Regions from separate parts of the Arthrobacter sp. RCC_34 genome, predicted to be linked through region 2. Evidence: riboswitches for the same ligand, from Rfam matches in the RefSeq annotation. Region 2 holds a riboswitch; each other region holds the start of a gene.

Region 1 (2,260 bases), on a different contig from region 2:
AGTTCTCCCGATGGTGCGCCAGGCACCAGCCGGCCATGATGGAGCCACCGCGGGAGACGATGCCCGTGACGCGGTCCGCCGTGAGCGGCACGTACCGCAGGAGCACCCCGGCGTGGATGGTCATGTAGTCCACGCCCTGCTCGCACTGTTCGATGACGGTGTCCCGGAAGACCTCCCAGGTGAGGGCCGAGGCGTCGCCGTTGACCTTCTCGAGTGCCTGGTAGATGGGCACGGTGCCGATCGGCACGGGGGAGTTCCGCAGGATCCATTCGCGCGTGGTGTGGATGTCGTCCCCGGTGGAGAGATCCATGACGGTGTCTGCACCCCAGAGGGTGGCCCAGTGGAGTTTGTCCACCTCCTCGGCGATGGAGCTGGTCACCGCCGAGTTTCCGATGTTGGCGTTGATCTTGACCAGGAAGGCCTTGCCGATGATCATCGGCTCGGACTCCGGGTGGTTGATGTTGGCCGGGATGATCGCCCGACCGGCCGCAAGCTCCGAGCGGACGAGTTCCACCGGGCAGTTCTCGCGGAGTGCCACGAACCGCATCTCCGGGGTCACGATCCCAGCGCGGGCGTAGTGCATCTGAGTCACCCGTTTGCCGGGCCGTGCCTTCAGCGGCGGGCGCTGCGCACCCTGCCACTCTTCGGAGGCGGCTCCTCGACGCGCGGCCGAGCGGCCGTCGTCGAGCAGATCACGCTGACGCCCCTCATACTCTTCGACGTCGCCGCGGGATCGGATCCAGCCGGCGCGGAGGTCCGGCAGGCCGTGTTCGGGATCGCTGCCCGGCCCCACCGTCCGGTACGCCTGGAACGGCGGGTTGGCCGCGCCGTCGGGGGAGTTGTTCAGCTGGATGCTCGTCACGGGGACGGCGATGCCGTCGTCTCCCGTGAGGAATTCCAGGCTGTGGGCAGGGGATTGCTGCAAGGATTTCATCGGTACTCACTTCCTTCGCCGGCATTACCCGGTCAGGTTCTACGGTCCGGACAGTGTCAGTCCGATCTCAGCCCCTCCTGGGACACCCGTGTGGTCGCGAACACCGTAGCACGGTCCGGACGGGGTGGTCCGCAACGCCCGGACGGCGACCGTCATCTCCCGCTCGCAGGCTCACTGACCTACGCTTGAAGCCATGCCGGACATGCGACGTCACCCAGTCATCGAGTTCACGGGCCCCGTTCTGCTGGGGCCGGACGACGAAGCGCTCGGGCTCTGGTCCGTCGACGGGCGCCTGACCTTCAGGATGCCCGCAGTGGAGCCGGACCTCAGGCTGGACGGCTGGGTGGTTCCGGGTCTGGTGGATGCTCATTGCCACATCGGCCTGGTCGAGGGCGGCGCCGCGGATGAAGCCACCTCACTGGCGCAGGCACGCGCCGATCTGTCCGCGGGCACTCTTCTGGTGCGCGACGCCGGGTCCCCGGCGGACACCCGCTGGCTCACCGACCGGGCGGACGCGCCGCGCATCATCCGGGCGGCCCGCCACGTCGCCGCCTCCCGTCGCTACCTCCGCGGTCTGGCTCTCGAGGTCGAGGACCGGGACCTCGTGGAGACCGTCCGCGAGCAGGCCCGTCTGTCCGTGGCCACTGATCCGCGCGGCTGGGTGAAGCTGGTGGGGGACTGGATCGACCGTGACGCCGGCGACCTCCGCCCGTCCTTCCCCGCTGAGCTGGTCGCGGAGGCGATCTCCGCGGCCCACGAAGAAGGCGCCCGGGTCACGGCCCACTGCTTCGGCGAGGAGGTCCTGGACGATGTCATCGCCGCCGGGATCGACTGCGTCGAACACGCGACGGGCCTCCAGCCCGAGCATCTGCCCCGGCTCGTGGAGGCGAACATCCCGATCGTTCCCACCCTGATCAACATCGCCACGTTCCCGGACATCGTCGCCCAGGCCGAGCCGAAGTTCCCGGTCTACGCGGCCCACATGCATGCCCTCTGGGAGGGACGGTACGAGAACGTCGCCCGCGCCTACGCCGCCGGGGTGCAGGTCTTCGCGGGCACGGATGCGGGCAGCGTGATCGCACACGGGCGGATCGCGGACGAGGTCGCGGAGCTGCACCGTGCCGGGCTGCCGTCCGTGGTCGCCCTTGATGCGGCGTGCTGGTCCGCCCGCGAATGGCTCGGGGCGGAGAACCTCGAGGAAGGCGCTCCCGCCGATGTGGTGCTGTACGCGCAGGACCCGCGGAGGAACCTGGGCACGCTGGCGGCGCCCCGACGTGTGGTGCTGAACGGTGACCTGCCCGGGGAGAAACGCCCCAGCGGTATGGA
Region 2 (2,260 bases):
CGCCGAAGGCGACGTCGTCGCCCACGCGGCCGAGCACCACCTGCGTCTCCGGATCCTGCTGGACGAGACCGGCCCGGCCCCGGGCATCCCGGGGTACGCGGCCGTCGATCAGGAGCGTGCCGGACTCGTCGGCGTCGTCGTCCTCCGCAGAGCCGAGGACTCCGGCAAGAGCGTGGAGCAGCGTCGACTTGCCCGCGCCGGACGGACCCAGCAGGAGGACCTTCTCCCCGGGTTCCAGGTCCAGGTCGAGCCCTGCCACAGCGGCCCGGCTGCGGCCGCCGTGACGCCAGCCCCAGCCTCGTGCCGTGACCCGGGCCGGCCGCACGCCGCCGGCGACTCCGCCCATGATCAGCCGAAGACCGGCTCGGTACCGGCCTTGCGGGAGGCGAAGGAGGAGAGGGCACCGGTCCGGGCCAGGCCACGCGTGGCAACCCAGGACAGCGCGCCTGCGATCACGGCGCCGGAGATGAGGCAGAAGAGGATGTAGAGGAACTTGGCGGTGCCGTCGTAGGCGATGTTCCAGCCCCAGGGCAGGAAGCTGTCGTTGAGACCGCAGAAGAGTCCGGACGCCGCCCCGGCCAGAACCGCGGTGGGCAGGTTGAACTTCCGGTAGAGGAACGCGGCGAAGATCAGCTCCGCGCCGAGGCCTTGGAGCAGCCCGGAGATCAGCACGGTGAGCCCGTACTGCGAGCCCATGATGAGCTCACCGCTCGCGGCCACGGCCTCGCAGAAGATGGCGGCGCCGGGCTTGCGGATGATGAGGGCGCCGAGCACGGCAGGGATCATCCACCCGCCGGCGTAGAGGCCCGAGAGCGGAGCGTAGGCGGCGGTCAGCGGGGTGATCAGGTTCGCGCCCTGGGACCACGCCCAGAACAGCACGCCACCGGCCACGGCGATCAGTGCCGCCACCACGATGTCCACCACGCGCCAGCCACGACGCTGGGCAACAGCCTGAGTAGTCATTGTCATCCTCCTGGGATTACAGGAGGGGAGGTGCCCGGAGGCACGTTCTGAGATGCTCGACTCCCTATCGCCGGTACTAACCGGATCAGGTTCGAGGGTCTGCGGTTGCTCCGCACTCTCAGCGCCCACACACCCTGCGGTGGCGGCGCTCCCCTGTCGTTCGTTGTGCACCCCAGTTTATACCTGCACGACGACGCCGGCGCAGGCCCCGCTGTCACATTCCCCGGGCGCCGCGAGAGTGAGCCCGGGCCGGGTGCGCGCGGGACGCCCACCGATGGCTGAACTCGCTATGGAGAGCCCGAGCACGCTGTCGCCCGTAGCGATCTCGAACCCCCGGCAGCGAGCTCAGCGCCGCGCCTACGGACAACACACGGGTGGCCCTCCTCACGAAACTTGGTCCCGTCTCTTCGCCATCGTTAGGCTCACACGCAAGCCGAACGTGACGATGGAAGAAGACTGATGCGCCCCCAGAAGGCCGGACTAACCGCCAAGACCCTCCTCGCCTCGCTGTCCCTCGTGGTCGCCGCGGGGACGCTGGGAGCGTGCGGGGCGCCGTCGTCGTCCAGTGCCTCCGCGCCGTCCGCGAGCGCCACCCCCAGCAGCACCGCACCGGCCACGCCGTCCGCCGAGCTCATGGCGAAGCTGGTCCCTTCTGATGCGAGGATCATCGCCAACCCGGCGAAGCCGCGGACCACGCTCATCCTCTTCACCGATTACCAGTGCCCGTACTGCGCCAAGATGGACACGCTGATCGAGCGGGCCAAGAAGGAGTACGGCTCCGAGGTGCGGATCGTCGTGCGCAACTTCCCGCTCCCCATGCATGAGAACGCCCCGCTCGCGGCCAAGGCCGTGGAGGCCGCGGCTGAACAGGGCGCCCTGGAGAAGATGGGCCACCTCGTGTTCAGCAAGCAGGCCGAGTGGGCCAAGTCCACGTCGGGCCAGGCGGAGACCTTCACCGGGTACGCCCGCGAGCTCGGGCTGAACATGGACCGCTTCGCCAAGGACTTCACGTCCCCGGCCGTCGCGACCCGTGTCCAGCGGGACCTCGACGACGCCAAGGAACTCGGCCTGCGGGGCACCCCGTCCCTGGTCCTGGAAGGTCAGCTGCTGCAGGTCGACTCCAGCGACTACAACACCCTGAAGTCCCCGCTGGATCAGGTTCTGGGGAACTGAGCGCCGCCCCGGTCCGGGGCGTCCGCCAGCTCTCCACCACGGGTTCTCCACCAGGCCCCCGTGCCCGCTGCCTACTGCTGAGTCCGCTATCGAACGAGCAGCACACCAAGCCCAAACTTTGCAC
Region 3 (2,260 bases), on a different contig from region 2:
CGTCTGCATGATGCAGGCTTCCCCGGCCCGATGTTCTTCCTGTCGCTCATCCCGTACGTGGGTGGCATCATCCTCATCGTGCTGTGCGCCATGCCCAGCAAGCCCGAGGGCATGAAGTACGAAATCCAGTAGGTTCGTGCTCCAACGGCCACAGCCCCGGCACCTTCGCGAGAAGGCGCCGGGGCTGTGGTTGTTTAAAGGCTGTGGCTGTCTATTTAAAAGGAGGTGTCAGGCGTCGGGGAGCTCCGCCAGCAGGCGGCGGGCGGCGTCCGCAGGGTCGGAGGCTTCGGTGACGGCGCGGACCACGACCACGCGGCGCGCCCCGGCCTCGACCACCTGGGCCACGTTCCCGTGGTCGATGCCGCCGATGGCGAACCATGGCACGGAGGTCCCGGTCGAGTCCGCGTACCGGACGAGGTCGAGACCCACTCCGGCGCGGCCGGGCTTGGTCGGCGTGGCCCAGAGCGGTCCCACGCAGAAGTAGTCGGTCTCGCCGCGGGCCGCGGCAGCGAGGGCGGCGTCCACCTGCTCCGGTGCGTGGCTCGAGAGGCCCAGCACGACGTCGTCGTTCAGCAGGGAGCGCGCGGCAGGGAGCGGCAGGTCCTTCTGGCCGAGGTGCAGCACCGGACTGCCGGAGAGCTGCGCGATGTCGGCGCGGTCATTCACGGCCCAGAGCTTCCCGTGGCGTTCGGCGGCCTCCCGGAGCACGGCGAGGAGCTCCAGTTCCTCGGCGGCCTCGATCGTCTTGTCCCGCAGCTGGATGATGTCCACCCCGCCGGAGTACGCGGCATCCACGAAGTCCGCGAAGTCGCCCCGTTCCGCCCGCGAATCCGTGCAGACGTACAGCCGTGCGGCGGCGAGGGAAGGTGTCGCAATTGCTCGATTACCCATGGGCTTCAGCCTAGTTCCTCTAGACTGGTGCGGTACTGCGGGAGCCGGAGCGGATGGTCACATTCGCCGGCTGAGAGGGCTTGAGCGCCGACCGCCACACCTGATCCGGCTAGTACCGGCGTAGGGAAGGACGAGGAGCATGGAGCAGGAGCCGGCGGACGTGGCCGTCATCGGCGCGGGCATCGTGGGCCTGGGGATCGCCTGGACGTTGCTGCGCTCCGGCCGTCGCGTGACGCTCATCGATCCGGCCCCGGCGCAGGGCGCGACCTTCGCCGCCGCCGGCATGCTGGCCCCGGTGAGCGAATACCACTATCAGGAGGAAGACCTCCTCGCCCTGACCCTGGAGTCGGCAGCGCTCTGGGAGGATTTCGCGGCCCCGTTCGGACCCTCCAACGGCCATCGGACGACGCCGACGCTCGTGGTCGGCTTCGACGCGGCCGACCGTGCCGCACTCGCCGATCTCCAGGCGGCGCAGCAGGCGCATGGACTGGAGGTCCAGGCGGTGTCGCTGCGGGAGGCCCGCAGGATGGAGCCACTGCTGTCTCCCCAGTTGTCGGGGGCGTTCCTCACCCCGGGTGACCACCAGGTCGACCCGCGGATTCTGCACGCCGCGATGCTGGAGGCCTTCCGTCGCGACGGCGGGACGGTGCTGACGGAGCGCGCGGAGGCTCTCCGCTGGGAGGCGGACGACGACGGCGGCTCCACGGCGGGCCGGGTGACGGGGGTCCTGCTCGCCTCGGGCCGTGTCGTGACCGCGGACGAGGTCGTCGTGGCGAACGGCCTGGCATCGCCCGAACTGCGAGAGCTTCCCGAGGGGCTCGACCTGCCGCTGCGCCCGGTGCACGGGGACATCCTGCGCCTGCGGGTCCCGGAACGCCTGCGGCCTTTCCTCTCCGCGACGGTGCGCGGCTCGGTCCGTGGCCTCCCCGTCTACCTCGTGCCCCGCGAGGACGGCACGGTGGTCATCGGAGCGACCCAGCGCGAGGACGGGCAGGCCGGAGTGTCGGCGGGCGGTGTGCACCAGCTGCTCCGGGACGCACAGCAGCTGGTCCCCGCGGTCGCGGAGCTCGAACTCGAGGAGATCACGGCCCGGGCGCGGCCCGGGACACCGGACAATGCGCCGTTGCTCGGGCGGGTCGCCGCGGCAGGTGGCGGCGAGGTGGCGGGTCTGGTCATCGCCACGGGATTCTTCCGGCACGGCGTCCTGCTGACGCCGGTGGCGGCCCGGGCGGTCCTGGACCTGCTCGACGGACACGACGACGGGCGCTGGGCGGCCTTCCGGCCCGACCGGTTCAGCCCGGGACTTCTGAAGGAGAACACAGTGGAGGCGCACGCATGAACATCACGGTGAACGGCGAAGAGCGCGCCG

Evidence for each region. A riboswitch is a leader RNA that binds a small molecule or an ion and turns the genes downstream of it on or off. The one in region 2 is predicted to bind thiamine pyrophosphate.
Region 1: another riboswitch for thiamine pyrophosphate. It lies ahead of thiC (phosphomethylpyrimidine synthase ThiC); the one in region 2 lies ahead of AB6732_RS12685 (ECF transporter S component).
Region 3: another riboswitch for thiamine pyrophosphate. It lies ahead of thiO (glycine oxidase ThiO); the one in region 2 lies ahead of AB6732_RS12685 (ECF transporter S component).

What each region holds. Positions count from the first base shown of each region.
Region 1 covers NZ_JBFUPW010000001.1:911,861-914,120, forward strand. The annotation lists gene thiC (phosphomethylpyrimidine synthase ThiC) at 1-934, opposite strand, end outside; TPP riboswitch at 928-1,034, opposite strand; gene AB6732_RS04220 (amidohydrolase family protein) at 1,137-2,260, shown strand, end outside.
Region 2 covers NZ_JBFUPW010000003.1:204,720-206,979, forward strand. The annotation lists gene AB6732_RS12680 (ABC transporter ATP-binding protein) at 1-346, opposite strand, end outside; gene AB6732_RS12685 (ECF transporter S component) at 349-963, opposite strand; TPP riboswitch at 1,008-1,128, opposite strand; gene AB6732_RS12690 (DsbA family protein) at 1,423-2,136, shown strand.
Region 3 covers NZ_JBFUPW010000001.1:586,133-588,392, forward strand. The annotation lists gene AB6732_RS02775 (DUF805 domain-containing protein) at 1-132, shown strand, start outside; gene thiE (thiamine phosphate synthase) at 229-891, opposite strand; TPP riboswitch at 919-1,035, shown strand; gene thiO (glycine oxidase ThiO) at 1,031-2,230, shown strand; gene thiS (sulfur carrier protein ThiS) at 2,227-2,260, shown strand, end outside.